Regions from separate parts of the Denitraticella aggregata genome, predicted to be linked through region 3. Evidence: predicted binding sites of a transcription regulator. Region 3 holds the regulator's gene; each other region holds the start of a gene.
What was found. The regulator FNR, encoded in region 3, switches genes on or off when oxygen is low (the NO sensors DNR and NnrR bind a similar motif). The targets are predictions, from matches to a motif close to TTGANCTAGNTCAA.
Positions count from the first base shown of each region.

Region 1: napF (ferredoxin-type protein NapF) is a predicted target of FNR. The motif match lies at 7,271-7,284, and genes of this name have one in related genera.
Region 2: cobA (uroporphyrinogen-III C-methyltransferase) is a predicted target of FNR. The motif match lies at 2,396-2,409, and genes of this name have one in related genera.

Region 1 covers NZ_JBLLNL010000001.1:130,105-140,724, reverse strand. The annotation lists gene ccmB (heme exporter protein CcmB) at 1-79, opposite strand, end outside; gene ccmA (cytochrome c biogenesis heme-transporting ATPase CcmA) at 85-711, opposite strand; gene ACKVEX_RS00685 (NapC/NirT family cytochrome c) at 860-1,480, opposite strand; gene ACKVEX_RS00680 (nitrate reductase cytochrome c-type subunit) at 1,518-1,970, opposite strand; gene napH (quinol dehydrogenase ferredoxin subunit NapH) at 1,967-2,902, opposite strand; gene napG (ferredoxin-type protein NapG) at 2,899-3,768, opposite strand; gene napA (nitrate reductase catalytic subunit NapA) at 3,914-6,460, opposite strand; gene ACKVEX_RS00660 (chaperone NapD) at 6,462-6,716, opposite strand; gene napF (ferredoxin-type protein NapF) at 6,713-7,198, opposite strand; gene ACKVEX_RS00650 (DUF1538 domain-containing protein) at 7,371-8,144, opposite strand; gene ACKVEX_RS00645 (DUF1538 family protein) at 8,141-8,878, opposite strand; gene ACKVEX_RS00640 (hypothetical protein) at 9,073-9,759, shown strand; gene ACKVEX_RS00635 (HupE/UreJ family protein) at 9,760-9,975, opposite strand; gene ureG (urease accessory protein UreG) at 10,000-10,614, opposite strand; gene ACKVEX_RS00625 (urease accessory protein UreF) at 10,611-10,620, opposite strand, start outside.
Region 2 covers NZ_JBLLNL010000003.1:110,669-121,288, reverse strand. The annotation lists gene ACKVEX_RS05455 (hypothetical protein) at 1-149, shown strand, start outside; gene ACKVEX_RS05450 (DUF2335 domain-containing protein) at 723-1,037, shown strand; tRNA gene ACKVEX_RS05445 (tRNA-Thr) at 1,294-1,369, opposite strand; gene cobA (uroporphyrinogen-III C-methyltransferase) at 1,397-2,335, opposite strand; gene ACKVEX_RS05435 (cytochrome D1 domain-containing protein) at 2,537-4,189, shown strand; gene ACKVEX_RS05430 (NapC/NirT family cytochrome c) at 4,572-5,174, shown strand; gene ACKVEX_RS05425 (ethylbenzene dehydrogenase-related protein) at 5,208-6,092, shown strand; gene ACKVEX_RS05420 (c-type cytochrome) at 6,303-6,665, shown strand; gene ACKVEX_RS05415 (cytochrome D1 domain-containing protein) at 6,665-7,852, shown strand; gene ahbB (siroheme decarboxylase subunit beta) at 7,855-8,901, shown strand; gene ACKVEX_RS05405 (Lrp/AsnC family transcriptional regulator) at 8,894-9,418, shown strand; gene ahbB (siroheme decarboxylase subunit beta) at 9,418-9,909, shown strand; gene nirJ (heme d1 biosynthesis radical SAM protein NirJ) at 9,974-10,620, shown strand, end outside.
Region 3 covers NZ_JBLLNL010000013.1:42,268-52,887, reverse strand. The annotation lists gene ccoG (cytochrome c oxidase accessory protein CcoG) at 15-1,442, shown strand; gene ACKVEX_RS14345 (FixH family protein) at 1,475-1,981, shown strand; gene ACKVEX_RS14340 (hypothetical protein) at 2,079-2,321, shown strand; gene ACKVEX_RS14335 (universal stress protein) at 2,471-2,914, opposite strand; gene ACKVEX_RS14330 (MBL fold metallo-hydrolase RNA specificity domain-containing protein) at 3,060-4,469, shown strand; gene ACKVEX_RS14325 (PHA/PHB synthase family protein) at 4,621-6,306, shown strand; gene ACKVEX_RS14320 (Crp/Fnr family transcriptional regulator) at 6,426-7,115, opposite strand; gene ACKVEX_RS14315 (SirB2 family protein) at 7,316-7,699, shown strand; gene ACKVEX_RS14310 (hemerythrin domain-containing protein) at 7,710-8,249, shown strand; gene fnr (fumarate/nitrate reduction transcriptional regulator Fnr) at 8,280-9,020, opposite strand; gene hemN (oxygen-independent coproporphyrinogen III oxidase) at 9,137-10,528, shown strand.

The sequences.
Region 1 (10,620 bases), on a different contig from region 3:
GCGTGACCAGCACGTCCGCACGACCGCGCCACGCGAGCATCAGATCTCGGCGCATCACCGCCAGGAACGGCCCGAGCAGACTGTTCAACAGGCCACCTCGGCAAGATCGAGCACGGCCGGCGGCTTCGCGAACGGCGCGTCCTGGTGCGTGGTCAGGATCACCACGCCGCCTGCGTCGCAATGCGCGGACAGCGTCGCGGCGAGATCCGCGACCGCGGCCACGTCGAGCGCGGTGAACGGTTCGTCCAGCACCCACAGCGGGCGCGCGGCCGACAGGAACAGGCGCGCCAGGCCGACGCGCCTGCGCTGCCCCTGCGACAATACCCTTGCCGGCAGGTCGATCTGCGCGCCCAGGCCGATTCGTTCGAGCGCGGTGACGCAGTCCGCCTCGCGCGCGGCATCACCGCCTGCACTGCACGCGAAACGCAGGTTCTCGAGCGGCGTCAACAAGTCGTTTTGCGCTGCCGAGTGGCCCAGATAAAGCAGTTCCCGATGGAAATGTTCGCGGTCGCGCCGCGTGTCCCGGCCCTTCCACAGCACGCTGCCAAATTCCGGCATCGACAACCCGCACAGGATACGAAGCAGGCTGGTCTTGCCCACGCCGTTCGGCCCGGCGACGCGCAGCATATCCCCGGATGCCATGCGCTGGGACAATCCACGGAACAGCAGGCGGTCACCCTTCAGGCAGGCGAGGTTGTTGGCTTCGAGCATCGGGCGCAATTAAACCACACACGGCCTTTCTTTGGGCGGCACGCCGGTGGGCCGGCCGAAAAAATGTCCCCTCGCGGGGACGGCTGCAGCGCGCCTGCCCGACCGGTCGAACGGGGTTCGCCCCGTCGACCGTTCGAGTTGTCCGCGATCAGTTCGGCAACGGACGGAACATCTCGATCGGGATCGCACCATCGACCCCGATCCCGATGTCCTGCTGGATCGGTGGCAGGGAGTGCGCGATACCCTTGTGGCAGTCGATGCAGGTCAGCCCCTGTTGCAGGCCTGTCTGATGCGCCTGGTTGGAGCGACGGCCCTGCACCGAGTAGTCGAAGTATTCGAAGCCGTGGCAATTGCGACACTCGCGCGAGTCGTTGGCCTTCATGCGGCGCCATTCACGTTCAGCCAGTTCCAGACGCTTGGCCTCGAACTTCTCGGGCGTGTTGATCGTACCCATGACCTTCCCATACAGCTCACGGCTGGCCTGGACCTTGCGCACCATCTTGGGCCCCCACTCCTTGGGCACATGGCAGTCGGAGCAAACCGCCCGAACGCCGGTTCGGTTCTGATAGTGAATCGAGTGCCGATACTCCTGAAAGACGTGATTCTCCATCTCGTGGCAGGACAGGCAGAACTTCTCGGTGTTGGTCGCCTCGACCGCCCAGTTGAAGCCGCCCCAGAAGATCACGCCGGCGGCGAACAGCACGACAATGCCGAGCCATCCCATCGAGCGCATCCGCTGCCACAAACTCTTCTTGTTCACTTCAGTCATGTCGTTCCCCGTTAGTCCATCTCGTCATGGCTTCGGCTCAGCGAACACCGGTGGCGGGCTGGAAGGTGTTTTCGACCAAGGGTCTGGCATCGGTCATCGGCACATGGCACTGCAGGCAGAAGTAGCGGCGCGGCGAGATGTTGGACAGTTCGTTCGCATCGCGGTCCCTGAAGTGCGTCAGACTGACCTTGGTCGCGCCGGCCGCGCGGTAACGCGTCCACGAATGGCAGTCCATGCACTTGTTGAAGTTCATCGACACCTCGTAACCATCGACCTTGTGCGGCACCATCGGCGGCTGCTGCACGTAGTCGCGCGGAATCGGAGGCCCGTCCGGCAGCATCCTATACATGCCCGGCGTGAGTTCCCGGTCGGCGACATCGGCGCCACGCACGCTGGAGACGGTCTGGCCGATCGCCTGCGGCACTGCCATTGCGCCGATGCCCAGCGCCGCGACCAGCGCAAAAACGAGATTACGGGTCTTCCTGTTCATGACTCGCTCCTATCAAATCGGGTCGTAATACGAAATACATCCTTGCCGCATACATCGACGCAGCGGCCGCAGGTCGTGCAATCCTGATCGAGAATGACGGGGTGGTCCTGTCCGGCCGCCTTCAGCGCCGGACGAATCACCTGGGGCTCGGGACAGACCGCGAAGCAGTCCATGCAATCGTTGCATGCGCGGCGCTTGTCCGCGCTCACGCGCAGCAGCGCACTTTTGCCGAGCAGGCCGTAGAAGGCCCCCACCGGACACACATGTCCGCACCAGCCGCGACTCGCGATCAGCAGGTCGTACAGGAACACGCCGCCGACGATGCCCCATGCGAGGCCGAAGCCGAAGATCAGTCCGCGGTGGAACATCGACACCGGATTGACCCACTCCCAGGCCAGCGAACCGGTCCCGAACGCGATCACCAACACGAAGGCCAGCAACCAGTAGCGTGTACGCGCATCGGGCGCCTTGCCACCCTTCAGTCCGAGCCTGCGCCGCAGCCACGCCGCCGCATCGGTGACCATGTTGACCGGGCAGACCCAGGAGCAGAACAGGCGACCTCCGAGGATCAGGTAGAAAGCCAGCACGATGCCGCCGCCGAGCAGGGCCTCCTTGTACGGAACGACGCCAGCGGCGAACGACTGTGCCAGCACGAACGGGTCGGTCAGCGGCAGCACGCCCAGCGTCAGGCTGGACGACAGGTTGCCCTTGACGATCCAGATGCCGAACCATGGTCCGATCAGGAACAACGCGAGGATGCCCAGTTGCGACGCGCGCCTCAGCAGCAGCCATTTGTGCGCACGCAGCCAGCCCTTGGTCTGGCGCGCCTCCAGGCCGGGCCGCGCGATCGTGCCGCGCATCGCGGCCCCGCGCACGCTGCTTTCGGGGACGCCGCCCGGCGTCGTCGCAGGCGTGGGTGAATGCGCACTCATGGCCGCCACCCCGATTCCAGCCCGCCCGGCGCAGCCCCGGGCCCCGTGGGCGGCTCGCCCGGCGCCGTGCCGGGTCGCAGGCGCGTGTCTCCATAGGCCTGCCCCTCCATGCCGCGCACCGGCAGTTCGATCTGGTCACCGATCAGCGAGCCGCCTGCCGCCTCGCGCTCTTCCCAGCCCCGCAGGTAGTGTTCGGCGCGGGAGCCCTGCGCCAGCTGGATCGGCAACACCTTGATCGCGGCCTCGCCCGGCAGCACGCAGGCCTGTTCGCACTTTCCGCAACCGGTGCAGTGATCGGAATGCACGGTGGGCAGAAACAGCGCGTGCCGGTCGGAACGCGGGTTGTGCATGCGCTCCAGCGTGATCGCCTGGTCGATGACCGGGCACACCCGGTAGCAGACGTCGCAGCGCAGGCCGAGGAAGTTCAGGCAGGTCTCCTGGTCGATCAGCACCGCCAGACCCATCCGTGCGTCCTCGATGTCGGTCAGCGCCCGATCGAGCGCACCGGTCGGACATGCGACCACACACGGGATGTCGTCACACATCTCACATGGAACCTTGCGCGCCTCGAAGTAGGGTGTGCCGGTGGCGACGCCGTCGCCGAGTTCGGCGAGCTTCAGCGTGTCGTAGGGGCAGTCACGCACGCACAGACCGCAGCGCACGCAGGCGCCGAGAAACGCCGGCTCCTCGAGGGCGCCTGGCGGGCGCAAGGCGGTAGACGGCAACGCCGAAGCCTGCCGCGTGTACAGTCCGACACCGACCGCCAGCAGACAGGCGCCACCCGCGACCCCGGCCGATTCCTTCAGGAATCGACGACGGGACGGCGTCCCCTGCCTGGTCAGCTGCTTTTTGGTCGTGTCGTTCATTTCCGTTCATCCTGACCCCACCGGCCGGTGGAATCACGGGTTGTCATGCTTGGTCTTCGCACCCCCGACCTGTCCGGCCCCGGCCGCCTGCCCCGTTTCCGGGGGCAGACGCTCCGAACCGGAACCGGGACGGGTCGCGCCGCGCTCAAGCGCGCATGACCTTCACCGGGCACTTCTTGAAGTCGGTTTCCTTCGAAATCGGGCAGGTCGCATCCTCGATGAGCTTGTTCACCAGCCGCCCCTCGTCGAAGAACGGGATGAAGATCAGCCCCTTGGGCGGCTTGTTGCGGCCACGGGTCTCGAGTTGGGCCACCATCTCGCCGCGCTTGGACACGACCTTCACCGCCATGCCGCGCTGCAGTCCGCGTTTCTGCGCATCCTCCGGGTGCATGAAGATCTGGGCTTCCGGCACCGAGCGATGCAATTCGGTAACGCGCCGTGTCATCGATCCGGTATGCCAGTGCTCCAGCACCCGACCGGTGCACAACCACATGTCGTATTCGGCATCCGGCTTGTCATGCGGATCCTGGTAGGGCAGCGCGAAGATGATCGCCTTGCCGTCCGGGTTGCCGTAGAAGTTCCAGTCCTCGCCAGCCTTCACGTACGGGTCGAAGCCTTCCTTGTAGCGCCACAGCGTCTCCTTGCGATCGACGACCGGCCAGCGGAAACCGCGTGCCTTGTGATAATCGTCGAAGTACGCGAGGTCATGGGCCTTGCCGCGGCCAAAGCGCGCATATTCCTCGTACAGGCCCTTCTGCAGGTAGTAGCCGAGTTCCTGGGACTCGTCGTTCATGTAGCCTTCCCAGGCATGCGCATTGACGGTGGCGACCTCGGACAGCGGGTACTTGTCGACCTCGCCGTTCGCGAACAGGATGTCGTACAGCGTCTTGCCGCGGAACTCGGGTTTCTTCGCAAGCAGTTCCTCCGGCCAGACCTCATCGACCTTGAAGCGCTTCGAGAACTCGATGTACTGCCACAGGTCGCTCTTGGCCTGGCCGGGTGCCTTGACCTGCTGGCGCCAGAACTGCCCGCGCCGCTCGGCGTTGCCGAAAGCGCCTTCCTTCTCGGTCCACATCGCACACGGCAGGATCAGGTCGGCCGACAGCGCGGAGACGGTCGGATAGACATCCGATACGACGACGAAAGCTTCAGGGTTGCGCCAGCCGGGATAGACCTCCTCGTTGATGTTTGGACCGGCCTGCATGTTGTTCGTGGTTGACGTCCAGTAACACTTCAGCACGCCGTCCTTCAGCGCGCGGCTCTGAGCGACTGCGTGCAGGCCGACCCAGTCCGGAATCGTGCCTTCCGGCAATTGCCACACGTTCTCCGCATATTCGCGGTGCTTGGGATTGGTCACGACCATGTCCGCCGGCAGGCGATGGGCAAAGGTGCCGACCTCGCGCGCGGTGCCGCAGGCGGAAGGCTGGCCGGTCAGCGAGAACGGGCTGTTGCCCGGTTCGGAGATCTTGCCCACCAGCAGGTGAACGTTGTAGATCATGTTGTTCACCCAGGTACCGCGGGTGTGCTGGTTGAAGCCCATGGTCCAGAAGGACGTGACCTTTCTGTTCGGATCGGCATAGACTTCGGCCATGCGGCGCAGGTTGGATTCCGGCACTCCCGAAAGTTTGGACACCTTCTCGAGCGTGTACTCGGACACGTACTCGGCGAACTCCTCGAAGGTCATGTCCTCGGACTTGCCCGGATTGCCCTTCCGTTGGCCGTCCGCGCCGGGATAGCCGTTGTTCGTCGCGGCCTGCTCGAGCGGATGGTTCGGGCGCAGGCCGAAACCGATGTCGGCCTCGCCGCGCTTGAACCTGACGTGCTTGCTGACGAAATCCTCATTGACCCGACCGGTCGAGATGATGTGATGGCAGATGTAGTTCAGCATCGCCAGGTCGGTATGCGGATGGAAGATCATCGGGTTGTCGGCCAGTTCATAGGACCGGTGCTCGAAGGTCGACAGCACATGGACTTCGCAAGCGGGATGGGTCAGGCGACGGTCGGTGATGCGGCTCCACAGGATCGGATGCATCTCGGCCATGTTGCTGCCCCACAGCACGAACACGTCCGCATTCTCGATGTCGTCGTAGCAGCCCATCGGCTCGTCCATGCCGAAGGTGCGCATGAAGCCCGCCACCGCGGACGCCATACAGTGGCGTGCGTTCGGGTCGATGTTGTTGGTGCGGAAGCCGGCCTTGTGCAGCTTCGCCGCGGCATAGCCCTCCCACACCGTCCACTGGCCGGAGCCGAACATGCCGACCGAACGCGGACCGTGCTCCTTCAGCGCGGCCTTCCATTTCTCGGCCATGATGTCGAAGGCCTGATCCCACGAGATCGGCGTGAATTCGCCGTCCTTCGCGTACTGACCGCCACGCATGCGCAGCATCGGCTGGGTCAGGCGGTCCGCCCCGTACATGATCTTCGACAGGAAATAGCCCTTGATGCAGTTCAGGCCGCGATTGACCGGCGAATCCGGATCACCCTGGGTCGCGACCACACGGTTGTCCTGCACGCCGACCAGCACCGAGCAACCGACGCCGCAGAAGCGACAGGCCGCCTTGTCCCAGCGCACCCGCGTGCCCGTCGCGCCGGCCTGCTGGGCCTGCGCGACCACCGGAATGCCGATTCCCGCCGTCGCAGCGGCCGCCGCCACCGCGTTCGTCTTGATGAAGTCACGTCGATTCATGCTCATTTCATGCCTCCTGTAATTCGAGACCTTCGTCGGTATATTCGTATGCGAGCGTGAGGCTCAGCACATGCCTGTTCAGATTGACCGCGAGGATGGAATCGGTCATGGAATAGCCTTCGCCATCCTCGACCGTCACGATCAGACGCCCGGTTTCGGCCGATTCTCCGTGCAGTTCGACACCGGGAATCGTGCGCAACGCGTCCTTCAATTCGGGAAAGCTTTCAGATTTCGCTCTCAACACCAGACTTGCAATCTTCATTGATGCATCTCCATCGCTATCGCCCCGACCGGGCAGGGTGCAACACAAGCGCCGCATCCGGTGCAACGCGCCACGTCCGGTTCCGGCTCGGACACGCCACCCAGCCTTGGGCGAAACCGGATCACCGAGGCCCCGCAGCATTCCCCGCATACCCGGCATTCGACGCCTTGCCGTGCAAGACAGCTTTCGGCGATCGAGAGCTTCAGTGCCCACGGCCCCTGTCCCTCGACCCGCCGCAGCGCACCGGGCTCGCAGACCGTCACACAATCACCACAAAACGTGCATTCACCGGCGCCGAAATCGACGATCGGGTAAGCGCCCTCGCCCGACTTGATGATCCCCGTCGGACAGGCCTCGGTGCAGTCTCCACAGCGCGTGCAGCACTGTTCGAATTCACCGGCCGCCTTCGCCCAGGGCGGGCGTAGCGCACCCTCCGAGGCCCGGAACCTGCCTCTCAGGAAGCTGCGACGTGAAACCGACATCTGTGGCATCGGATGAAATGAAGACTCTGTGTTTATTGCAGTGCATTAAACACCTTCGACGCCGTGGGTATGTTGACCGGTGTCAAACTGCGAATGAATCGCAATCAAGGCGCTCGCGGCGACACCTGTACGCCTGAAAAGGCGAGCGAGCTGCGCCCAGGACGGGTCCAGCTCAGGATTCGCGTCGGCTGGCGAAGTACGCCGCGATCTGCGCATACCCCATGACGGTCACGATCGGAAACAGGCACGCGAACGCGATCAGGCCGAACCCATCGATCAACGGGTCGCGGCCAGGCACGGCCTCGGCCAGCCCCAGGCCCAGCGCAGCGATGATCGGCACCGTCACCGTGGAGGTGGCGACACCGCCCGAGTCGAACGCCAGCGGCACGATCCAGCGCGGTGCGCGCCAGGTCTGGATCACGACGAGGGCATAGGCGGCGACGATGAACCACTGGATCGGTGCGCCGGTGATGATCCGGAACGCCCCGATCGCGATGCCGGTGGCCACGCCGAGCGCGACCGCGACGCGCAGCGTGGTCGCATCGATCGCACCGACCGAGATGTCGCTCGCCTTCATAGCGACCGCGATCAGCGCCGGTTCGGCCAGCGTCGTCGCGAACCCGATCGCGAAGGCGAAGATCAACACCCAGTGGTAATCGCTCCACACAAGCGACGACGCTTCGACCGCATCTGCGCCCCGCAGGAAATCCGGTGCTGTCAGTTGCCCCGCCATCAGACGGCCGATCGGAAACAGCGCGCGCTCGAGCCCGACCAGAAACAGCGTCAGTCCGAGCACCACGAAAACCGCGCCAACCGCCGCCCGTCGTGCGTTCGAAATGCGACGTCGCAGGATCACGAACTGGAACACGAACAGAACCAGCGCGATCGGTAGCACGTCAGTCAGCGTGGAACCCAGCGTATCGAATAGCGCGTGGATCCAGTTCATGCGGTCAGAATCCCGTAACCCATCACGAAGATCATCGGCGTCAGCGATGCGAAAGCGATGATCCCGAAACCGTCCAGCATCGGATTGCGCCCCCGGATCGACGAGGCCAGCCCCACGCCCAGCGCCGTCACGAGTGGCACCGTGATCGTCGAGGTGGTCACTCCGCCCGAGTCGAACGCGATACCGACGACCTCTGCCGGTGCGAAAGCGGTCATCACGACCACGATCAGGTAACCGCTGATGATCAGGTGATGGATCGGCCAGCCCCGTACGATGCGCATGACGCCGATCACGACCGCGGTCCCGACCGCGAACGCGACGGTCAGACGCAGACCCAGCGCATAGGCGGCAACCGCATCGGCCGTATCGTCCACGACACCGGTCTGCGCCGCCATTCGACCCGCCTCACCCGCGACTGCGATCAACGCCGGTTCGGCGATCGTCGTCGCGAACCCGAGCGCGAACGCGAACGCGATCAGCAACGGCAGGCTGCCCCGGCTCGCAAACGCGTTCGCGATGCTCTCGCCGACCGGAAACAGACTCATCTCCAGCCCATAGACGAAGAGCGTCAGGCCCACCACCACCAGCAGCCCGCCGAGCAGGAAGTCCCCGAAATCCGGCATCGGCTGGCGCAACACGACAAGCTGGAAGAACCCGATCACCGCAACGAGCGGAAGCAGATCCAGCCCGCTGCGCAACAAGGAGCCGAGAAAGGAACGGATCGGTCCAGCCAAGGGCGAAAACCTCCAGGGGCACGCATGCATTCAAGATGCGTTCATTGTCGCACACGGCACTGTCGCACACGGCACGCCCGGAGGCAGTCGCTGGAGCCGGATGGCGCATGCTCGCGCAGCGCCGGCGACGCGGCATTAGAATGTCTCACGCCTGCACGCTTGACCGAAAACGTCGCTTGGACGATAAACCCGGCATGACCGACACCCCCGACACCCCCTCCCCCGCGCCCCGCCGCATCGGCTGCTTCGCGGTCTCGGCCCTGCTACTGTTCGCGGTCGCTGCGAGCGTGCTGGTCACGCTTTTCGTCGCGCGCACCTGGTTGTTTCCGAAGCCTTTCCAGCCGGTGACGTTGAGCACCACCGAACGGCTCACGCTGGAGCACAAGCTGGACGCGTTGGCCCGAACCGACGAACCCGGCATCGCGCCGGCCGACCCGGAGCCGGGTGACGGCCCGCTGCGCCCGGAACGCTACCGCGAACGCCCGGAAGACCGGGTCATCCATTTCAGCCAGCGTGAGCTCAACGCGATGATCGCGCGCAACCCGGATCTGGCCGACCGGCTGGCATTGCACCTGTCGGACGATCTGCTGTCGGCGACGATGCTGATCACGCTGCCGCACGACCTGCCGGTGATGGCAGGGCAGACGGTGCGGGTCGCGACCGGCTTGCGACTGAGGCACGAGCAGGGACGACCGGTCGTCGTCATCGATGGCGTGAGCGTGATGGGCGTGCCCTTGCCGTCGGCGTGGCTGGGTGGCCTCAAGGGCCGGGACCTGGTCGGTCTGCAGAGCGGCGGCGGAGGCTTCTGGAGCTCGTTCGGCGACGGCGTTCGCGACCTCCGCATAGAAGATGGCCAGCTCAGGGTAGAACTGGCCGACTGATCAACGGCCGGCGCCGCGCAGTCTGCGCCGCGTCGCGATGACCGCGAGGCCAAGCAGCCCGGCGCTGGCCAGCATCGCCAGCGGGTGATCCTTTCCATCGAACAGGTGTGCGAGAAGTATCGACAGCCCGCTGGCCGAGTCGTGGCCCGGATGCGCGAATGCCGAGGCGGCGGACAGGGCCAGTGGCAGCGCGACGCACGGTTTGAGCAGTTTCATGATCTTGTCCTTGTGAAGTGCGGGTCAGTGCAGCAGACCCTGGGTCTCGATGAAGGCGATGATGTCGTCCAGGCCCTGCCCGGTTTTCTGGTTGGAGAACACGAAAGGCCGTTCGCTGCGCATCTTGCGCGCGTCGCGATCCATGACCTCGAGCGACGCGCCGACCAGCGGCGCGAGGTCGATCTTGTTGATCACGAGCAGGTCGCTGCGGGTGATGCCCGGCCCGCCCTTGCGCGGGATCTTATCGCCCGCCGACACGTCGATCACGTAGATAGTGAGGTCCGACAGTTCCGGTGAAAAGGTCGCTGCGAGATTGTCGCCGCCGGACTCCACGAAGATGATGTCCAGCCCCGGGAAGCGCCGGTTGAGCCGGTCCACCGCCTCGAGGTTGATCGACGCGTCCTCGCGGATCGCGGTGTGCGGACAGCCGCCGGTCTCGACACCGATGATGCGGTCGGCCGCGAGCGCCTCGTTGCGCACCAGAAACTGGGCATCCTCGGCGGTGTAGATGTCGTTGGTGACCACCGCGATGTCGTACTTGTCGCGCAGCGCGAGGCACAGTGCCAGCGTCAATGCGGTCTTGCCGGAGCCGACCGGGCCGCCTATGCCGACCCGCAGCGGTTGGGAATGTGTCGTCATGATCTG
Region 2 (10,620 bases), on a different contig from region 3:
GCACCGAAGCCATGCAACGGGGCGACGCCATGATCCAGATCGACGGCGCCGGCCTACAGCCACACCTCGAGGCTTTCATGTGGGAAATTCTCAGAGCGATACAGGTAAGGGTGAACCAGGACGGCTACGAAATGCTGCTCGGAGCCTGACCCATGCTGAACACCAGCAACCATCGCGTCCGGGCGCTGCTCGCGATCATCAGACGCAGAGGCCTGCACCTGGAGCAGCACGCAACGTATGTTCGCGTGAGCGGTCCAGTCGCTGAACGATCAACTTGGGACACGAACGGCGGGAGAGGGGCTGTGATGGTCCCGCAGAGATCCGAACGTTTTCCACACACACTCACACTTTCTACCACTTATCCACAGCGGATTCCGGGAAACGATGGTAGATTCGGTGTGTCAAACAGGAGCCGCCGAAAAGAGCGGCTTTTTGCACGACAAGGAGAGTAATCATGGAATCAATTCGAGAACGCCGCAAACGGGCGTTCTGGGCTGCGTTCTGGAGTGCAGTTTCGTCCCCGGCCGTGCTGTTTGCTGCCGAGCCCACAAGAATCACAAGAGTTGAGCCGCCTTCAGGCGGAGCGCGTGACGCCATGCGCGGCGACTGGATAAGGATTGGAGACGATTTTGCCCGTGTCATCGCCTGCGAAGAAAGGGCGTCCAACCCCAAGCATTAAGCGACCGCCTACCCACTCGGTTTCGACCGCGTGGCAAGGCCCGTTGCCACCCCCCGAGGCCGTCCAGAAGTTCGACAACATTGTGGCTGGAGGTGCCGAGCGCATCTTCCGGATGGCGGAAAAAGAGCAAGAGCACAGGATCAAGTCCGAAGCCGACGCGCTTAAAGTCAACTCAGCCGCAACCCTGGCCGAGATTGAGGCGGCGCGTCGGGGGTCATGGATGGGGCTTCTCGTGTCCGCCATGGCGATAGGCGGTGCAATCTTTGCGATCTATGCCGACGCGCACCCTACCGTTCCGATCGCGCTTGTAAGCGTGCCCGTCATGGGCGCGGTGCGAGCGCTTATTACACGACGCTGACTCACCCACCCCCAGCAACAAACCGCAACCCGCCCAGAGCGGGTTTCTTGTGCCTGGCCGATGACCGGGCGCGAATGGCGCACGGGCTTATCTGATGGCGTGGTGGGCGTGTTTGTTGATCGGCTGGTGCGGGTACTGAACACTTGATGCACTTTCACAGTGGGTTACATGCATCGCTGCGGGTTACATGGGGGTTACACGGCACCCAAGAAGCAAGAAGCCCGGTCTGTGTAACCGGGCTAAGTCATTGATTCCTTGGTGCCGACAATCTGACTCGAACAGATGACCTACCGCTTACAAGGCGGTTGCTCTACCAACTGAGCTATGCCGGCGCGGGGCGGATTATAGCGCATATGCTTTCATGCGCTACTGGCGCTCCCGAGCACGGCGTGGCTCACCCGCTCGTACATGTCGACCACCGAGCCGATCACGATCAGCGACGGGGTGCGCAGGCCGGCCTCGCGGGTCAGTTCGGGCAGCGTGGCGAGCGGGCTGGTGACGATGCGCTGTCTCGGTGTGGTCGCCGCATGCACCACTGCGGCCGGTGTGCTCGCCGGCAGGCCGTGCGCGATCAGTTCCCGACAGATGATCTCCAGCGCGCCCATGCCCATGTAGATCACCACCGTCTGGTGCGGGCGCGCGAGGGCCTCCCAGTCGAGGTTGACGCTGCCGTCGCGCAGGTGACCGGTGGTGAAGGTCACCGTCTGCGCATGATCCCGGTGCGTCAGTGGAATGCCGGTGCTCGCCGCCATGCCTGAGGCCGCCGTGACGCCGGGCACGATCTCACAGGCGAAGCCGGCCTCGATGACATCCTCCATCTCCTCGCCGCCACGTCCGAAGATCAGTGGGTCGCCACCCTTGAGCCGGACCACATTGAGTCCCTGGCCGGCGAGGTCTACCAGCAGGCGGTTGATCTCGTCCTGTGGCAACGCATGATTACCGGCCTGCTTGCCGACATAGATGCGGCGCGCATCCGGCCGCGCCAGATCGAGGATGCCCTCTCCGACCAGATTGTCATAGACCACCGCATCCGCCTCCGCGATGCGGCGCGCCGCGCGCACGGTCAGCAGTTCCGGGTCGCCAGGCCCGGCCCCGACCAGACAGACGCGCCCGCGTGGCGTGCTGGCGTTGGTCTGTAGTGGCCCGTCGTTCTTTTCACCGTTGGTAGAGGGTGTTCTCGCTGTCATGAAGTCAGGCGTGTAAGGCGCATGCCGTGAAAGCAGGGCCGCCGATGGATCGAGTGATGCGGTGACCTGCCCGGGCGTGCGGCAGAACAGGGTTTGGGTCGGGGCATTCATCGCGATTCCTTTCGCCGGTAGCTTGAGACGGACTGTAGCAGTGCGAAGGAATGGCTGAACTTGACGCAGGTTAAAGAAACCATGTCGCCATGGGGAGAAAGTATGCACTGGCCAGGGCAAGTCTTCACGTGTGACTTACATGTGCGCGGGCTGACCGGTCCTGAAAGATGCCACTTTCGGCAATTCAGAGGAGATACAAACATGAAAGTGAGACCCAAGCTTCGCAAAAGCTACGCTTCCGTCCTCGCCAGCTTGCTGGTAGGCGGCATGGCGGCGTTTGGTGCGACTGCGCAGGCGCAGGATGCGCCCACGCTGTCCTCGGAGCAATTCGACCGCGCCAACCTGCTGTACTTCCAGCAATGCGCCGGCTGTCACGGCGTGCTGCGCAAGGGCGCGACCGGCAAGAATCTCGAGCCGGAGAACATGCTCAAGCTCGGCCAGCAGCGTCTCGAGCGTATCATCGCGCTGGGTACCGAAGGCGGCATGAACAACTTCGACAAGATCTACTCGGCCGAAGACATTTCGCTGCTCGCGACCTACATCCAGATGACGCCGCCGGTTCCGCCGGAAATGTCGCTCGCGCAGATGAAGGAGAGCGTCAAGCGTCACGTCGAAATCGCGGACTATCCGACCAAGCCGATGCACGACCGCAACTGGAAGAACTTCTTCCTGGTCATCGAGCGCGACCACGGTTCGGTTTCGGTCATCGACGGCGACAAGTACGAACTGGTCGCACGTATCCCGACCGGCTACGCGGTGCACGTGCTGAAGACCGTCGAGAAGAACAAGGCGATCGCACATCCGAATCCGGAAGAGATCGGCCGCTTCTGGTACACGATGGGTCGTGACGGCAAGATGACCAAGATCGACCTGTGGCAGGTGCCCGAGAAGATGCTGGTCGCCGAAACGCAAGTCGCGTATGACGCGCGTGACGTCGCCGTGTCCGGTGACGGCAAGTACGTGATCGGTGGCGGATACTGGCCGCCGCACTTCGTGATCTTGGATGCGAGCACGATGGAGCCGCTCAAGGTGGTGTCGGCACGCGGGGTCAACATCGATGGCGAGTATGTCAACGAAGCGCGCGTTGCCGCGATCTACGACACGCCGCTGGCGCCGACCTGGCTGGTCAACATCAAGGAGCTGGGGCAGACCTGGCAGGTCGATTACACCGACATCGACAACCTGCGCATCGAGATGATCGACAACTCGAAGTTCCTGCATGACGGCTTCTTCGATCCGACCGGTCGTTACTTCCAGATCGCCGCCAACGCGTCGAACCAGATGGCGATCATGGATACCGAGACCCGCAAGCTCGAGGCCCTGATCGACACCGATCTGCGTCCGCACCCGGGTCCGGGGGCGAACTGGATCGATCCGACCTGCGGTCCGGTGGGCGGCACGCCTCACCTGGGCGTCGGCAAGATGACGGCCTGGGGCAACGATCCGAAAGGCAACAAGGATCACGCCTGGAAGATCTGCTACGAAGTCGAGACCGACGGTCCGGGGCTGTTCATCCGCACCCATCCGAAGAGCGACTATGTGTGGATCGACCAGACCCTGCACCCCGAGCCTGAAGTTCAGCAGTCGATCAAGGTCATCGACAAGAAGACCCGCGAGATCGTGAAGACGATCCGCCTGACCGAACAGAAAGGTCAGGTGGCGGTGCACTTCGAGTTCAGCGAAGACGGCTCCGAAGTCTGGGCGTCGGTCTGGAACCGCGGTGACAGTCTGCAGCCGAATGGTTCGATGATCGTGTTCGATGCCAAGACGCTCAAGGAGAAGGGACGTGTCGACGGGCTGTATGCGCCGACCGGCAAGTTCAACGTCTATAACCGTACCAACCACGTGACCTGATCCAGGTCGGTTGCAAGCAAGCGGGGCCTTTCGGGGCCCCGCGCTGCTACACGGTGGGCTGGCGTCGATCGGAGAGCAGCATGCAACGAGACGCGACGACGAAGCGAATCGTCCTTGCGAGTCTTGCATTGAGCCTGAACACGGCGTGTGCCGGAAGAGGACATTCGCACGCTGGTCGGCTGGATGTTGATGCTGGACAAGGAATCATGGAGCAAATAGCGGCGTAATGACCACTACGCGGCGACGGTAAGTCGGCCCAACGCGGGTCGATACACCAGTAACGAACAAGTCTTGAATGCCGAGGGCCCCTCTAGGGTTTCGGTGAGGTCACCCGGGCCAGCAGGCGCGTGGTGTGAGTGAATAAACGGACAAGAGCAGGAAAATGGACAAGCAGACGCCCGAAAAAACCGGTGGGTTATTCAGTCGACTCAAGAAGCCGAGTACCAAATACTCGCTGGGTGGTCTGCTGATCGTCGGATTTGTGTTGGGGATTCTTTTCTGGGGCGGCTTCAACACCGCGATGGAATATACCAACACCGAGAAGTTCTGCATCTCTTGCCATGAGATGCATGACAATGTGTATACGGAATACAAGAACACGATCCACTACAACAACCGCACCGGTGTGCGTGCGGTATGTTCCGACTGCCATGTGCCGCAGGAGTGGGGTCCGAAGATGATCCGCAAGATCCAGGCCTCGCGCGAGGTATGGGGCAAGCTCACCGGCACCATCAACACGCGCGAGAAGTTCGTCGAGAAGCGCCTGGAACTTTCACGTCGCGAATGGAAGCGGATGCTCGCCAACGACTCGCTCGAGTGCCGCAACTGCCACAGCCTGGAGAGCATGGACAGTGCAAAGCAGGCAACACGTGCCGCTCGGCAGCATGAGCGTGCGCTCGCCGATGGCACGACCTGCATCGTCTGCCACCAGGGCATCGCGCACGAATTGTCCGATGCCATGACCGACGAAGACTATTTCAACTGAACGAATCGATTTCCGTCTGTGGAGGACCGACCCATGAAGAAGAACCTGATCACCACCTCGATCGCCCTGCTGTTCGCCGCCCCGACCCTGGCGCTGGCGGCGCCACCGGCCGACTGGAGCGCCGTCGACGCGACTGAAATCATCCTCTTCTATCCCGGCGTGTCGCCGATGGAATGGATCACCGGCGACATCCGCGTCGATCGCGTGCGCCACGGTGGCGGACGTGCCTTCAAGCAGGGTGACACCTGTGCCGACTGCCACTCGGACGAGGCTGCGGCAATGGGCGCCAGAATCGTGTCGGGCGAGAAGCTCGAGCCGACGCCTATCCCGGGCAAGGCGGGTCATGTTCCGGTCAAGGTGCAGGCCACCCATGACGGCGAGATGCTGTACCTGAAATTCACCTGGCAGCAGCCGCCCGCGTCTCAGGGCGCCAAGATGGACGAGGCGAATCCGGTCAAGATCGCGTACATGCTGGATGCGGGCAAGGTCGAGACGGCCGATCTGAGCGGCTGCTGGGCCAGTTGCCACGGCGATTCGCGCATGATGCCGGAAGGCGCGGACGACAAGACCAAGTACGTGAAGGACGGCTCGCTCGCGAGCGGCGTGTATTACGATCTGGCGCAGTGGCGCAGCGGCGAGAACAAGGCCTACGACGGTTACGTCGCGGACAAGCGGGTCATGGAAGGCGGCTCGGCGCTGGTCAGTGCCGAGGGCACGCAGGACGGCGACAACTGGACCGTCGTGTTCACGCGCAAGCTCGCCGGCGGCGAGGGCGACGTGAGCCTCGAACCGGGCAACAAGTACAACTTCGGCTTTGCGATCCACGATGGCCATACCGCCGGACGTTTCCACTACGTGTCGCTGGGTTACACGCTGGGCCTGGACGCCGAAGCGGACATCACCGCCAAGAAGCAGTAGATTCATGGCCGATACGGCGGGCGGACATCCGTTCCGCCGTATCGGGTCGCTACATGCCGGGGCGCCCCTGACGGACAGGGCCGCCCCGGTATGCTTTTCGTGCCGCCATCTTCCGAACCCCGCACGGTCGTGGGTTGATACCTGTCAAGGTTCCGGCGTGCGTTCCTCTCTAAGCTTCCCGTCATTCCACTGCGTTTCAGGAGAAAGGAGATGAATCTCCCGCCGGTCGTCATCCATGTCACCGTGCTGCTCGGAGCCGCGCTGCTGGCAGCATTCACCGCCGAGGCCAACGAGGCTGCGGCGCCTGCGCTGGAACGACAGGACCAACTGATCAAACTGGTGCGCCAGGAATGCGGCTCCTGTCACGGGCTCACGCTCGCGGGCGGACTCGGTCCGCCGCTGCTGCCCGAAACCATGGCCGACAAACCGCTCGACTCGATGGTCGCGACGGTGATGAACGGCCGTCCCGGCACCGCGATGCCCGGCTGGTCGCGCTTCATGGACGAATGCGAAGCCACATGGATGGTCGGTGCATTCGCCGAAGGTTTTCCGGAACTGAAGGGAGCTGAATGATGCGTTATGGATTGACTCTGGCGACCCTGCTGTCCGCGTCGCTGCTGGCCGGCGGTGCGACGCAGACGCTCGCGCAGGACCCGGTGCGCGGAACCGGCGACCTCGGACTGGTGATCGAGCGTGCGACCGGACAGGTCGCGGTGGTCAGCACGACCGAGCGGGAGCGCATCGCGAGCGTTCCGGGGCTGGGCGACCTGTCGCATGCCCATGTGACCTACTCGCGTGACGGTCGCTATGGCTATGTGTTCGGACGCGACGGCGGGCTCACCAAGGTCGACCTGCTGCTCGGGCGCATCGACAAGCGGATCATCCAGGCCGGCAACTCGATCGGCGGTTCGATCTCCCAGGACGGACGCCTGATCGTCGCGCAGAACTACGAGCCGGGTGGCCTCAAGGTCTTCGATGCGGACACACTGGAGCAACTGGCCGAGGTGCCGGCGGAGTACGCCCCGGGGCTGCGCTCCAAGGTGGTCGGTCTGGCCGACATTCCGGGGCAGCGCTTCGTCTATGCGCTGTTCGACGCCGGCGAGATCTGGGTGACCGATCTGAGCGACCCGCGCAATCCGACCACCGAACGCTATCCGGCCGGACGCCAGCCCTACGACGGACTGGTGACGCCGGATGGACGTTACTTCATCGCCGGCCTCTTCGGCGAGGATGGACTGGCCATGCTGGACCTGTGGCATCCGGAGCGCGGCACGCGCAAGATTCTGGAGGGTTACGGGCGCGGCGACGAACCGCTGCCCGTGTACAAGATGCCGCATCTGCGCGGCTGGGCGGTGGCCGGTGGTCATGCCTATCTGCCCGCGATCGGTCGCCACGAGGTCCTCGTGGTCGACACCCGTGACTGGAGCGAGGTCGCACGCATTCCGGTGCAGAGCCAGCCGGTGTTCGTCATGGCGCGACCGGACGGGCGCCAGGTGTGGGTGAATTTCGCCTTTCCGGACAACGGCAAGGTGCAGGTCATCGACACGCTTACACACCAGGTCATCGACACGCTGTCGCCGGGGCGTGCGATCCTGCACATGGAGTTCACGCCGCGTGGCGAGAACGTGTGGGTGTCGTCGCGGGACGACGACAAAGTCGTTGTGTACGATACCGAGAGCCGTCAGGTCGTCACCGAGTTGCCCGCGGCCAATCCCAGCGGCATCTTCTTCACGTCGCGCGCCGCGCGCATCGGATTCTAGCCATGCAGGGCCACGCGATTGCGAGCAAGGACTTTCGCCTGCTCAACGACTGGCAACGCGATTTTCCGCTGGTCGAGCGTCCGTTCGCGCTGCTCGCGCGGCAGGTGGGCGTCACCGAACGAACCGTGCTCGAGCGCTTCGAGCGCTGGCAGGCCGACGGGGTGGTCAGTCGCATCGGCGCAGTGTTCGCGACCGGGCGCGTCGGGGCGAGTGCTCTGGCGGCACTCGCCGCGCCACCGGAACGCCTCGCCGAGGTGGCCGCCAAGGTCAGTGCCGTGCCCGAGGTCAATCACAACTACGAGCGCGAGCATCGCTTCAATCTGTGGTTCGTGATCACTGCGGCAGATGCACGCAGGTTGGACGCGGTCGTCGAGGAGATCGAATCGGCAACCGGATGTGACGTCATCGTGCTGCCGATGGAGGAAGCGCATCACATCGATCTCGGCTTCGAACTCGACCGCCCTGGCAGCGACGCCCCGGATGGGGGGGCTGCGACCAACCGCCCCCGCTCGGGCCGTCGCTGCGACGACTTGAGCGCTTCGGTCGAAGGCCCGTGCGCGCTGGCGGGCATCGAGCGATTGCTGATGCGCGCGCTGCAGTCGGGTTTGCCGCTGGTGCCGCGCCCCTACGACGCGCTGGGCCAGGGTATCGGCCTCAGCGGTGCGATGGTGCGCGATACGCTGGACGGCTGGCAGGCGAGCGGCGTGCTGCGTCGCTTCGGCGTCGTGGTACGACACCATGAACTGGGCTATACGGCCAACGCGATGTGCGTGTGGGACGTCCCCGACCATAGGGTCGAGGCAGTCGGGCGCCTTCTCGGCGACCAGACCGGAGTCACGCTGTGCTATCGGCGCCGGCGTGCGTTGCCACACTGGCCTTACAACCTGTTCTGCATGATTCACGGCAAGGCGCGCGACACGGTACTCGACACGCGCGACCGCATTGCGAAAGAGCTCGATCTGGACGTATGGCCGCATTCCATCCTGTTCAGCGGACGGCGCTTCAAGCAGCGCGGGGCATGCTATCTGCCGGAGCAGGTCGATGCGTGACACATCCGCGACCCCACAACCGGATGCAGGCGCGATGCCTGCGGACGCTGCATTGCGTCACGCACCCGCGCAACTGGATGGCATCGACCGCGCGCTGATCAACCAGGTGCAGGGGGGGTTTCCGCTGTCCGAGCGGCCGTTTGCCGACGTCGGATCGCAGCTCGGCCTGAACGAGGACGAGGTCATCGCGCGCGTGGGGCGGCTGCTCGATGATCGGGTGCTGACCCGTTTCGGACCGATGTTCCAGATCGAACGGGCCGGTGGCGCGTTCTGCCTCGCGGCGATGGAAGTGCCCGAGGCCGACTGGTCGCGGGTCGTCGCGCAGGTCAATGCCCACGCCGAGGTCGCGCACAACTATCGGCGCGAACACCGGCTCAATATGTGGTTCGTGCTCGCGACCGAAGGGCCCGATGAGATCGAGCTGTGCGCACGCGCGATCGAGGCCGAAACCGGTATCCCGGTCCTGCTGTTTCCGAAGGAGCAGGAGTACTTCGTCGGCATGCAACTGGAGGTGTGATGAGCATCGACACGATCGATCGCCAGCTGATTCGCGCGACCCAGGCCGGCCTGCCGCTGGTGCCTCGGCCTTATGCCGACATCGCGCAACGGCTGGGCATCGCCGAGGCGGACGTGCGTGCGCGGCTGCAGGCGATGCTCGCGAGCGGCGTGATCCGTCGCATCGGGGCGGTGCCGAACCATTATGCGATCGGCTATGTGGCCAACGGCATGAGCGTGTGGGACGTGGATGACGCGTCCGTCGACGCGGCCGGAGAATGCATCGCTGCGCTGCCCTTCGTGACCCATTGCTATCGCCGTCCGCGCCATCTGCCGCTGTGGCCCTACAATCTGTTCGCGATGGTCCATGGTCGCGACCGTGACGCTGCCCGGGTGCATGTGGCCGAGATTCGTCACGTTCTGGTCACGCGCTTTGCCGGCGCGTTGCGTTCGCACGACGTGCTGTTCTCGTCAGCCATCCTCAAAAAGACCGGCCTGCGCCTGCGCAATTGACCGGGGTCATTTGCATCCGGCGGGTGGCGGGTTGTAATCGAGTCATTCTTCCAAGGCCACGCTCATGTTCCGAATCTCCCAGTTCATCCGAGAACTCGATCAGCCCACACCGGCCGGACCGCGCCGCAACCCGCCGGGTCCGGTCGTCATCTGGAACCTGATCCGGCGCTGCAACCTCACCTGCAAGCATTGCTATTCGATCTCGGCCGACACCGATTTTGCGGGCGAACTGTCGGGTGACGAGGTCTTCCGCGTCATGGACGACCTGAAAGCCTTTCGGGTCCCGGTGCTGATCCTGTCGGGCGGCGAACCCTTGCTGCGGCCGGACATCTTCGACATCTCGCGCCGCGCCAAGGCGATGGGCTTCTACGTGGGTCTGTCGACCAACGGCACCCTGATCGACGAGACCAATATCGACGCGATCGCGGACATCGGTTACGACTATGTCGGGGTCAGCCTGGACGGCATCGCCGACACGCATGATCGCTTCCGTCGCAAGGCCGGCGCGTTCGACGCGTCCATGGCGGGCATCCGCCTGTGTCACGCGCGCGGCATCAAGGTCGGCGTGCGCTACACCATGACCGAGGACAACGCGCACGACCTGCCGGCCCTGTTGCAGCTGGTCGAGGACGAGAACATCGACAAGTTCTATTTCTCGCACCTGAACTATGCCGGTCGTGGCAACAAGTACCGTGGCGACGACGCGCATCA
Region 3 (10,620 bases):
CGGACATCGCCGTCATGGCCGACCCGGCAGCATCGAAAGCCAGCACAGGAAACGACCAACCCTCCGATCAAGGACTCTACGCGGCGCGCAAGAAACTGCATGTGCGCTCGACCAGCGGCTACTTCGCGAACTGGCGCTGGATCATGGTCTGGGTCACCCAACTCATATACTACGGTCTGCCCTGGCTCACCTGGAACGACCGGCAGGCCGTGCTGTTTCACCTGACCGAACGCAAGTTCTATATTTTCGGTTGGGTCTTCTGGCCCCAGGATGTGTTCTATCTCGCCATCCTGCTCATCATCTCCGCCTATGCGCTGTTCTTCTTCACCGCGATCGCAGGTCGCCTGTGGTGTGGCTACGCATGTCCTCAGACGGTCTACACCGAGATCTTCATGTGGATCGAGGAGAAGATCGAGGGTGATCACAACAAGCGTCGGAAACTGAACGACGCGCCGATGGATGCGCGCAAGTTCCGGTTGCGTGCGACCAAGTTCGCAGTCTGGGGTCTGGTCGCGCTATGGACCGGCTTTACCTTCGTCGCCTATTTTTCGCCGCTGGACGAGTTGCTGCAGTCGGCGCGTACGTTGAGTTTCGGTCCCTGGGAAACCTTCTGGATCCTGTTCTACGGGGCCTTCACTTATATGTTCGCGGGCGTCATGCGCGAGCAGGTGTGCCTGTACATGTGTCCTTACGCCCGTTTCCAGGGGGTCATGTTCGATCCCGATACGCTGGTTATCACCTACGACGAGGAGCGGGGTGAGCCGCGCGGCACACGCCGCAAGGGTGTGGACCCCAAGACCGTCGGCAAGGGTGATTGCATCGACTGCGGTATCTGCGTGCAGGTCTGTCCGACCGGAATCGACATCCGCAAGGGGCTTCAGTATGAATGCATCGGCTGCGCGGCATGCATCGATGCCTGTGATCAGGTCATGGACAAGATGGACTATCCGCGCGGACTGATTCGCTATTCGACCGAGAATGCACTGAAGCAGCACTGGAGCAAGCGGGACATCCTGACCCATATCGCGCGCCCGAGGACCTTGGTCTACGGGGGACTGCTCGCGCTGATCTGTCTCGCGACCGTGTTCGGCCTGGCGACGCGCTCCGACCTGCGGGTGGACATCATCCGCGACCGGGCCACGCTGGCGCGCGAGGTCGAGAATGGGCTGATCGAGAACGTCTATCGTCTGCACGTGATCAACATGGTCGAACGAGAGCGGACGGTGCGGATTTCGGTCAGCGGTATGGACGGTGTTCGAATCGACGGTGAAGACACGGTCCGCCTGCCGGCCGCGAACACCGAGTCGGTGACGGTTCAGGTTCGCGTTCCGCCGGAGGCGGGCGTGCCCGGCTCGCACGACATCTTCTTCGAGGTCGAAGTCACCGATGGCGGGGACGCGACTTCGGTGCGCGAACAAACGACATTCATCCTGCCGCGATGACGGCAGATGCAAGAGGCGAGGCAAGCAGGCATATGCGCGACCTTCAAGGCAAACCGCCCCCCTGGTACAAGCAGCGGTGGCCGTGGATCCTGATCTCACTGCCCGCGACCTCGGTGGTGGTCGGAATGGTGTTTCTGTATCTTGCGATCACGACCTGGGATGGACTGGTGGTCGATGACTACTACCGGCAGGGCCGTGCGATAGACCGTACCCTCGCGCGCTCGGTGCATGCTGCCGAGCTCGGTCTGGTCGCCGACCTGAGCATCCGCTCCGAAAACGTGACGGTACGCCTGTCGGCCGAAGATGCGGCGTCCCTGCCCAAGGCGCTGATCGTCACGATCGCGCATCCTACCCGTGGCGGTCAGGATCAGATCCTGCGACTCGACGCGAGTGGCGGTGTTTTCTCGGGGCCGGTCGCTCCGCTGACGACCGGTCGCTGGATCATTCAGCTCGAGGACGAATCGCGCACCTGGCGCTTGAACGGAGCGGTCTACATCCCGACAGAGACCGAAAAGCGCATTCTTCCTTACGAGTCCTGACAGTGCAGGGCCCGCAAAAAACAGTTCGACCCTACCGGCAATGAACGCGGACGGTGGGCGAAGTCGCGATCGGGTTCATGGTTTAGGAGTGCAGGGAATGATGAAATGGATTCAGGTGCTGTGGCCGTCGTTTCTGGTCGCAGGCATTGCGGAGATGCTGTTCTTCACCATCATCAATCCGCGGGAACTCTACCTGTTCGGTGATCCGGTCGAATACTCGCAGATCGCGACCTATTCGATCGGCTTCTTCGGTTTCTGGCTGGTTTGCGCGGCGTCGAGCCTGATGACGATCTGGCTGCAGCGCCAGCCTGACGAAATCAATCGCGAAACGCCGAACTGAAGCCGGCTGCCGATCCAATGCGCAGGCTGCGCGAGGCTCGAAGCCAAGCGCAAGTGCCTCGGTCGCGTGCGGCTGATCGGACAGAGGCGGATGGACGGATCGGTGCAGCCAGACGGACGTCGTAACCCCTTAAGAACGTCTTGTCCGGGTCAACGATAGATCAGCACCGGAATCTTCGAATGGGTCAGCACCTTCTGAGTTTCGCTGCCGAGCAGCAGTCCGGCGATGCCGCGACGACCGTGTGAGGCCATGAAGATCAGGTCGCAACCATGCCGGTCGGCAGCGTCGATGATCGCTTCATAGGGCACCTCATTGACCGCGGTGTCGATGTCGGCGACGACGCCGACATCGTCGGCAGCGGCCTTGGCCTTGTCCAGGATCTTCTTTGCTTCCCGTTCGGCCGATTTAGCGAACTGTTCCGGCGTGGTCGGGTCGATCAGCGCGCCCTCGCCGTAGATCGGCATCGGAAAATCGGGCTGCGCATAAAAGAAGGTCACGCGCGCGCCGGTCTCTTTGGCGAATGTCACCGCGCGACCTACGGCCGCATCCGACAACTGGGATCCATCGGTCGGAACAAGCAGATGTTTGAACATGATGCGTCTCCTTGCACTTTGTCTGACAGGAAGGGGGTGTCGACGTCATGATGCCAGAGTTTGCGCACTGGATGGGTAGGCCCGAGCGGGGTATGCTGGAACGGAGGCGGTCCAGAGCGCGCCTCATTCGACAGGGAGGGCGACGATGCAGATCACGTTTCATGGCGCGGCCGGAGAGGTCACCGGTTCATGCGCAAGGGTGGAGCATGGCGGTCTTGCCTTTCTCGTCGACTGCGGCATGTTCCAGGGTGGCCGCAACGCCGCATTCAAGAACTTCCGGGCGTTCGATTTCGATCTGCGCGCGATCGACTTCGTGTTGCTCACCCATGCGCACCTCGATCATTCCGGCCTGGTTCCGCGGCTGGTTTCACTCGGGTACAAGGGGTCGATTGTTGCGACCAAGGCGACTGTGGATCTGCTTCATGTGATGTTGCTCGATTCGGCCTACATCCAGGAGAAGGAGGCCGAATGGGCCAATCGGCACAGACGGTCGCGCAATACGAGGAGTCTGTCCAACGCCGCACCGCTGTACACGGTGGAGCAGGCGCGCGAAAGCCTGGCGCGTCTTCGCCGGGTGAGTTACGACGAGGACGTCGAAGTGTATTCCGGGGTTCATTGTCGGTTCCGTGACGCTGGGCACATTCTCGGATCCGCCATCATCGAAGTGGACGTGGCCACCGGAGGGCACTCCAGGCGCTTCGTGTTCTCGGGCGACATCGGCCAGAAAATGCGTCCCGTGGTACGTGACCCTGCGCCCATACGTCGTGCGGACTATCTGATCGTCGAGTCCACCTACGGCAATCGCGCGCACCGGCCGATGGCGCAGACCGAGGACGAACTGGTCACCGTGCTGCATGACACGCTGGAACGGCGCCGTGGCAATGTCGTGATACCGGCATTCGCGGTTGGCCGGACCCAGGAGGTCATCTTCGTGCTGGCCAGTCTGGTCCGACAGGGCAGGGTGAAGGGTCTCGAGATCGTCGTCGACTCGCCAATGGCATCGGCCGTGACCGAACTCACGTTGCAGCATGACGACCTGTGGGATGAGGAAACCCGTGAACTGCGTGACTGGGTTCTCGCGCATCCGGAGCAGGTCAAGCTGCGCTTCGTCCAGGACGTGGAGGAGTCGATCGCACTGAACACGCGGCGGTCGGGCCTGGTGATCATTTCGGCCAGCGGCATGTGCGACGCGGGGCGAATCAAGCATCACCTGCTCCACAACCTCGGACGCCCGGAGTGCAGCATCGTCATATGCGGTTTTCAGGCCGGCGGTACGCTCGGCAGGCGTCTGGTCGATGGCGCGCGTACGGTCACGCTGTTCGGTGATCGCGTGCCGGTCAGGGCGGCGATCCATACGATAGGGGGGCTCTCGGCGCATGCGGATCAGCGGGCCTTGCTCGAGTGGCTGGCCCATTTCGAGAAACCGCCTGAACGCACCTTCGTCGTGCATGGCGAACACGAGGCGTCGAGGGTCTTTGCCGAAGCGATCGAGTCCGAGCGGGGTTGGAACGGCGTCGAGCTCGCTGCGCCGGAGCGACTCTACCCGCTGGCGTGAAGGCAGCAGCAGGTGCGGCGGGAGGGCGTCATGAGGCGTTCACGACACCGTGATGGACTTGATTGTGGCACGACAAGGCCTGAACGGCACTCAAGGAAAGGTAATGCAAAACAGAAATTCTCGAAGTCCGCTCGACACGGTCAGTCGTGCGATGCGGCAGATGCATGATTCGGTCGAAGGAACGGTCGATCCGCTCGGCATGACTGCGCCCATCGTTCATGCGCAGCTGGCCTGGATGACCCATCCGCAGGAACTGGGGGAGCGGCTACTGGCGCTTTCGAATGATCTGTGGCGCCTGCAGAGCCATTCGATGTGGCGGATGCTCGGAAAATCGCATCCAGATCCGGTCAGGCCCAATCCGGACGACGTCCGTTTCGCGGATCCGGTGTGGACCGATCTGCCGACCTGGGATCTCGCGAAGGAGTGGTATCTCGCGATCACGCACAATGTGCAGGACATGCTGTACGACACGCCGGGGCTGTCAAGCAAGGAGCGTCGCCGGGCGGCGTTCTGGTGGCGAAAGTGGCTGAACGCGGTGTCTCCGACCAATTTTTTCTGGACCAACCCGATCGCGATCCGCAAGGCGATGGAATCCAACGGCGAATCGGTGCGCCAGGGTTTCAGGAACATGCTCGACGACATGCGCGCGGGTGACGTGCGGATGACCGATCCGGAGGATTTCAAGGTCGGCGAGAACCTGGCGACCACACCTGGTGCGGTGGTGTTTCGCAATGACCTGCTCGAGGTCATCCACTATGCGCCGACCCTACCCAAGGTGCATGCGGAACCTGTGGTGATCGTCACGCCCTGGATCAACAAGTTCTACATCCTGGACCTGACCCCGAAGAAGAGCATGATTCGCTATCTGCTCGACCAGGGGCTGGATGTGTTCATCACCAGTTGGAAGAATCCGGACGAATCCCTGCGCGACGTCGGTTTCGACGATTATCTGATGCGCGGCGTGCACGCGACCGTGGATGTTGCGCGCAATTTCACCGGGGCGGCGCGGGTGCATGCGGTCGGCTACTGCATCGGCGGCACCGCACTGGCCATGTACATGGCCTGGGCCAATCGCGAATTCGACGAGGAACACGTTCCGGTGGCCGACCTCACGCTGCTGACGACGCTGGTCGATTTCCACAAACCGGGGGATATCGAAGTGTTCGTCGATGATGCGAGCATCCGCTTCATCATCGGCAACATGGCGCGCAAGGGTTGCCTCGATGGCAGGGAGATGGCGTGGTCGTTCCGCCTGTTGCGCTCGAACACTCTGATCTGGCACTACGTCGTGCATGGTTGGCTGTATGGAGAATCGCCGCCGCCGTTCGACGTCCTGTTCTGGAACATGGACACCACGCGCATGCCCTACGCGATGCATGCGTGGTATCTGCGCGCACTCTATCTGGAGAACCGACTCATCGAAAAGGATGGGCTGCGCCTGGCCGGACAGCCCCTGGATCTGTCGCGCATCACGCAGCCCGTCTATGCGGTTGCGGCTGAGGACGATCACATCGCGCCGTGGAAGCAGGCCTATCGCATCAATAATCACGCCACCGGACCCAAGCGCTTCGTGCTGTCGAGTTCGGGGCATATCTTCGGCATCGTGAATCCACCGGTCGATCCACCGAAGCGCAAATACTGGGTGGCCGACGCGCACCGCTCCGACCCGGCCGACAGCTGGCGCAGTCAGGCTACGGAGCATGACGGATCATGGTGGGAAGACTGGATGCAATGGCTCAAGCCGCGCTGCGGTGAGTGGGTGGATGCGCGTCCGGTCAGCCGTCGCGGGTTTCCCCGGCTGGCCGATGCGCCGGGGGCTTACGTGCTCGAACGGTGACCCGTTGCGCCCGCACCGAATGCTGCGGATCCCGGCGCCGTGCGCTTGACTGGCGTCAATGACCCGTTCTGGTCGGTTGCGCACAATCGGCTCGGCAAGGAAGGCCGGCGGCCCGGTGGTCAGCCCTGATGTCGAGCGAGTCGATCGGGCGCAAGCAAGGTGATGTCCTTGCCCTGTACCCTGATCAGGCCGGCGTCGGACAGGTCGTGAAAGATCCGGGACAAGGTTTCTGGCGTGAGGTTGAGGCGGGACGCCAGGACCTGCTTGCTGGTGGGCAACTGGATGCGTGGAGTGGCGCTGTGGTCGTTGTCGTCATGTTGTTGCAGCAGGTAACCGATCACTCGCTGGGTGCTCGAGCGCAGCGAGTAGGCTTCGACGTCCTTGACCATGCCGTGCAGACGGACCGCCATGCCGGCCAGCAGCCTGCGGGCGAAGTCGGGGTCCTGATCGATCAGTTCGGACACGACGTTCTGACCGATGTGCAACAGATTGGACGCGACCAGCGCCTCGGCGAACACCGGGTAGGGGCGATTCATCAGCATCACGGCCTCACCGAAAGTCTGCATCGGACCGACGACCTCGACGACCTTCTCGTTGCCCTGGGCGGACGAGACGCCGAGCTTGATCTGGCCGGTCACGACCAGATAGAAGCCGTGGGCCGGGTCGCCGCGTTGGAAAAGGAGTTCACCCTTGTCGAGCTTGCGCTCGCGGGTGAAACGGGCGACGTTGCCGACATCCGCTTCGCTCAGGCCACTGAACAGCGGCACCTGCATTAACAGCGCGGACAGATCCTGGTTTGGACTGGACATTGAGAACCCCCTGCATAGGCCGAGCATTCTAACGCCACTGATCCCGGTCCTGCATGCGGCGGGTGCAACAGACGGAACGCAGGGATGTTTGATAACACGGCCTGAACGATGGAGAATCGCGATCCTGACCGACGGCCGGCGCGTCTCGTATTCGCCGCCCTGGTTTTTTCACGACAGCGACAGCGGATTCGCCGAAGATGATTTACTACACGATCAAGAATCTGCATGTCACTATGGTGGTGCTCAGCGCGATGGGGTTCGCGTTACGCGGCTGGTGGATGTTTTCCGGGTCTCCACTGTTACGTCACCGTGCGACCCGGCTCCTGCCGCATGTCGTCGACAGCATGCTGCTCGGAAGTGCGATCGTGCTGGCCATGATGATTTCGCAGTATCCTTTCGCTGCCAACTGGGTGACGGCCAAGGTGGGGGGGCTGATCGCTTACATCCTGTTGGGAACGATCGCGCTGAAGCGGGGCCGCACGCGTCGGCAGCGTATGCTTGCCTGGTGCGCCGCTGCGTCGGTCTATGCCTGGATCGTGTCGGTCGCGCTGTCCAAGAACGCGACCGGGTTTTTTGCTTTGTGAGGAATGTTTCATGACTGAATCGCTCGTTCCGGTGTCCCCCGGATTCGAGGCGCCGCTCGAGATGCTGGAGACCTGCCATGAGCGTCTGCATGCGCAACTCGGCACGCTGGACCGGCTGGCCAGATGGTTGCCCGAGCATGGTGCCGACCAGCTGGCGCGCAGGGCGGCGGCGGCCATCATCCGCTATTTCGATGTTGCCGCGGTCAACCATCACATGGATGAGGAGCTGGATCTGATTCCTTTGCTGCGACAGCGGGTGGATACCGACAGGCGCTTTCCGCTGGAGTCGCTGATCGAATGGATACTCGAGGATCATCAGCGCATGTTCGCCGCGTGGGATGTGATGCGCGCCAAGCTCGAGCGGGTGTCGAAAGGCGAGGTCGTCGATCTGACGCTCGACGAAGTGCATGCCTTCACCGAACGCTATGCGCTGCACACCGAACGGGAAGAGGGCGAACTGTTTCCCTATGCGCGGGCGCTGCTGACCGCGGAGGATCTTGCGCGTATTGGCCAGTCGATGACCAACCGACGTCGTCAGCCATCTTGCTGACAGCTCGCGGCCCGGGGTGTGGCACGCGCGTCAGCGACCGCCGACCGGGTGCTGGATGAGTTTTCTGAGTTTGTCCTGTGCGACGATGCGGATATGCTTCTGCTGTACCGCAATGATGCCCTCGTCCTGGAAGCGGGAGAAGGCGCGAGACACGGTTTCGAGCTTCAGGCCGAGGTAGGAGCCGATCTCGTCCCGGGTCATGCGCAGATGAAACTCGGCGGCGGAAAAACCGCGTGCGGTGAAGCGCTGTGACAGATTCAGCAGGAAGGCCGCCAGTCGCTCCTCGGCGCGCATCGAACCGAGCAGCATCATCACGCCGTGGTCACGCACGATTTCGCGGCTCATGACCCTGTGGAACTGGTGTTGCAGCCCCTCGATCTCGCGCGACAGTGCCTCGAGCTTGTCGTACGCGATGACACACACTTCACTGTCTTCGAGCGCGACCGCGTTGCACGAGTGTGCCTCGGTGCTGATTCCGTCCAGCCCGAGCATCTCGCCGGTCATCTGGAAGCCGGTGACCTGCTCGCGACCGTCCTCGAGCACTACGTCGGTCTTGAACCAGCCGATACGGATCGCGTAGATTGCCTCGAACGGGTCGCCTGCACGGTACAGGTGTTGCTGGCGCTTGACCTTGCGGCGCGTTCCGACCAGTTCATCCAGCCGGTGGATCTCGTGCTCGGTCATGCCGAAGGGCAGGCACAGTTCGAGCAGGTTGCATTGCGAGCAGGCTGACTTGATGTCGGCGGCTGTAATCGGCACGGTCGCCTTCATTTGCACGATCTGAACACTCCGTTCGTGGACGGGCGATAATGGGGTCCATTGATCCAGGTCAAACCCCTGCCTCCCGATTTTTGCGATCGTTAGCCATTCCTATAAAGGTCAAGTACATGAACACTCAACCCGATCTGGTCTTCGATCAGCAACTCATCCGCCGATTCGACGTCAATGGCCCACGCTACACGTCCTATCCCACAGCGGACCGCTTCGTCGAGGCGTTCGATGCGCGCGCGTTGCAGGACTGGCTGGCCAAAAGAGCGATCGGCGGTACCAGCCGGCCGTTGTCATTATACTTCCACATCCCCTTCTGTAACACGATCTGCTATTACTGCGCCTGCAACAAGATCATCACCAAGGATCATGGCCGTTCGGCGAAGTACCTGAAGTACCTGGACCAGGAGATCGGCATGCAGGCGGAGCACCTCGGCGGAAGCCGGCAGGTGACTCAGCTCCATCTGGGCGGAGGCACGCCCACCTTCCTGTCCCATGACGAAATGCGTCAGTTGATGGATTCGGTCCGGTCACGTTTCCATCTCGTGCCGAACGGGGAGTATTCGATCGAGGTCGATCCGCGCAAGGTCGATTTCGACACGGTCAAGCTGCTCGCCGATCTGGGTTTCAACCGCATGAGTGTCGGCGTACAGGACTTCAATCACGACGTGCAGGTCGCGGTCAATCGCGTGCAGAGCATCGACGAGACGCGTCTGGTGATGGAGTCGGCGCGTGCCACCGGCTTCAAGTCGATCAGCATGGATCTCATCTACGGGCTGCCGAAGCAGAACGTGATCAGCTTCAATCGAACGCTCGAAAGCGTGCTCGAACTGTCGCCCGACCGGATCTCGCTCTACAGCTACGCGCATCTGCCGGGTCTGTTCAAGCCGCAGCGGCGGATCAGCTCGATCGAGTTGCCCACCGGGGACACCAAGCTCCAGATCCTGCAGCTTGCGATTCGCCGTCTGACCGAGGCGGGCTATGTGTATATCGGCATGGATCACTTCGCCAGGCCGGACGACGAACTGACGGTCGCGCAGCGTCAGGGGCGTCTGCATCGCAATTTCCAGGGTTATTCCACGCAGGCCGAATGCGACCTGCTCGCGTTCGGCGTGTCCGCGATCGGCAAGATCGGCCCGGTCTATGCGCAGAACGTTAAGACGTTGGACGAGTACTACGACGCGCTCGATCGCAACGAACTCCCGGTCTTGCGCGGCGTAGAGCTGACCGCCGACGATCTGTTGCGGCGCTCGATCATCCAGGCGCTGATGTGTCAGTTCGAGCTTTCGATCGAATCGATCGAGATCGCCCATCTGATCAAGTTCGACGAGTATTTTGCCGAGGAACTGGGCGATCTGCGGGAAATGCAGAAGGCCGGCCTGGTCGAGGTCGACGATGAATGCATCACGGTGCTGCCGGCCGGACGCCTGCTGGTCCGCGGGATCGCGATGGTGTTCGATCGTTATCTGCGCGTGGATCGGGAGCGTGCGCGCTATTCCAAGGTCATCTGATCGGACGGTGCCGATCGACGCCGTGAATCGATCCGCAAGACCGGCCCATGCTCTGGCTGGCGCGGCGGTGTAAGATCTCGGGTCCGGGACGG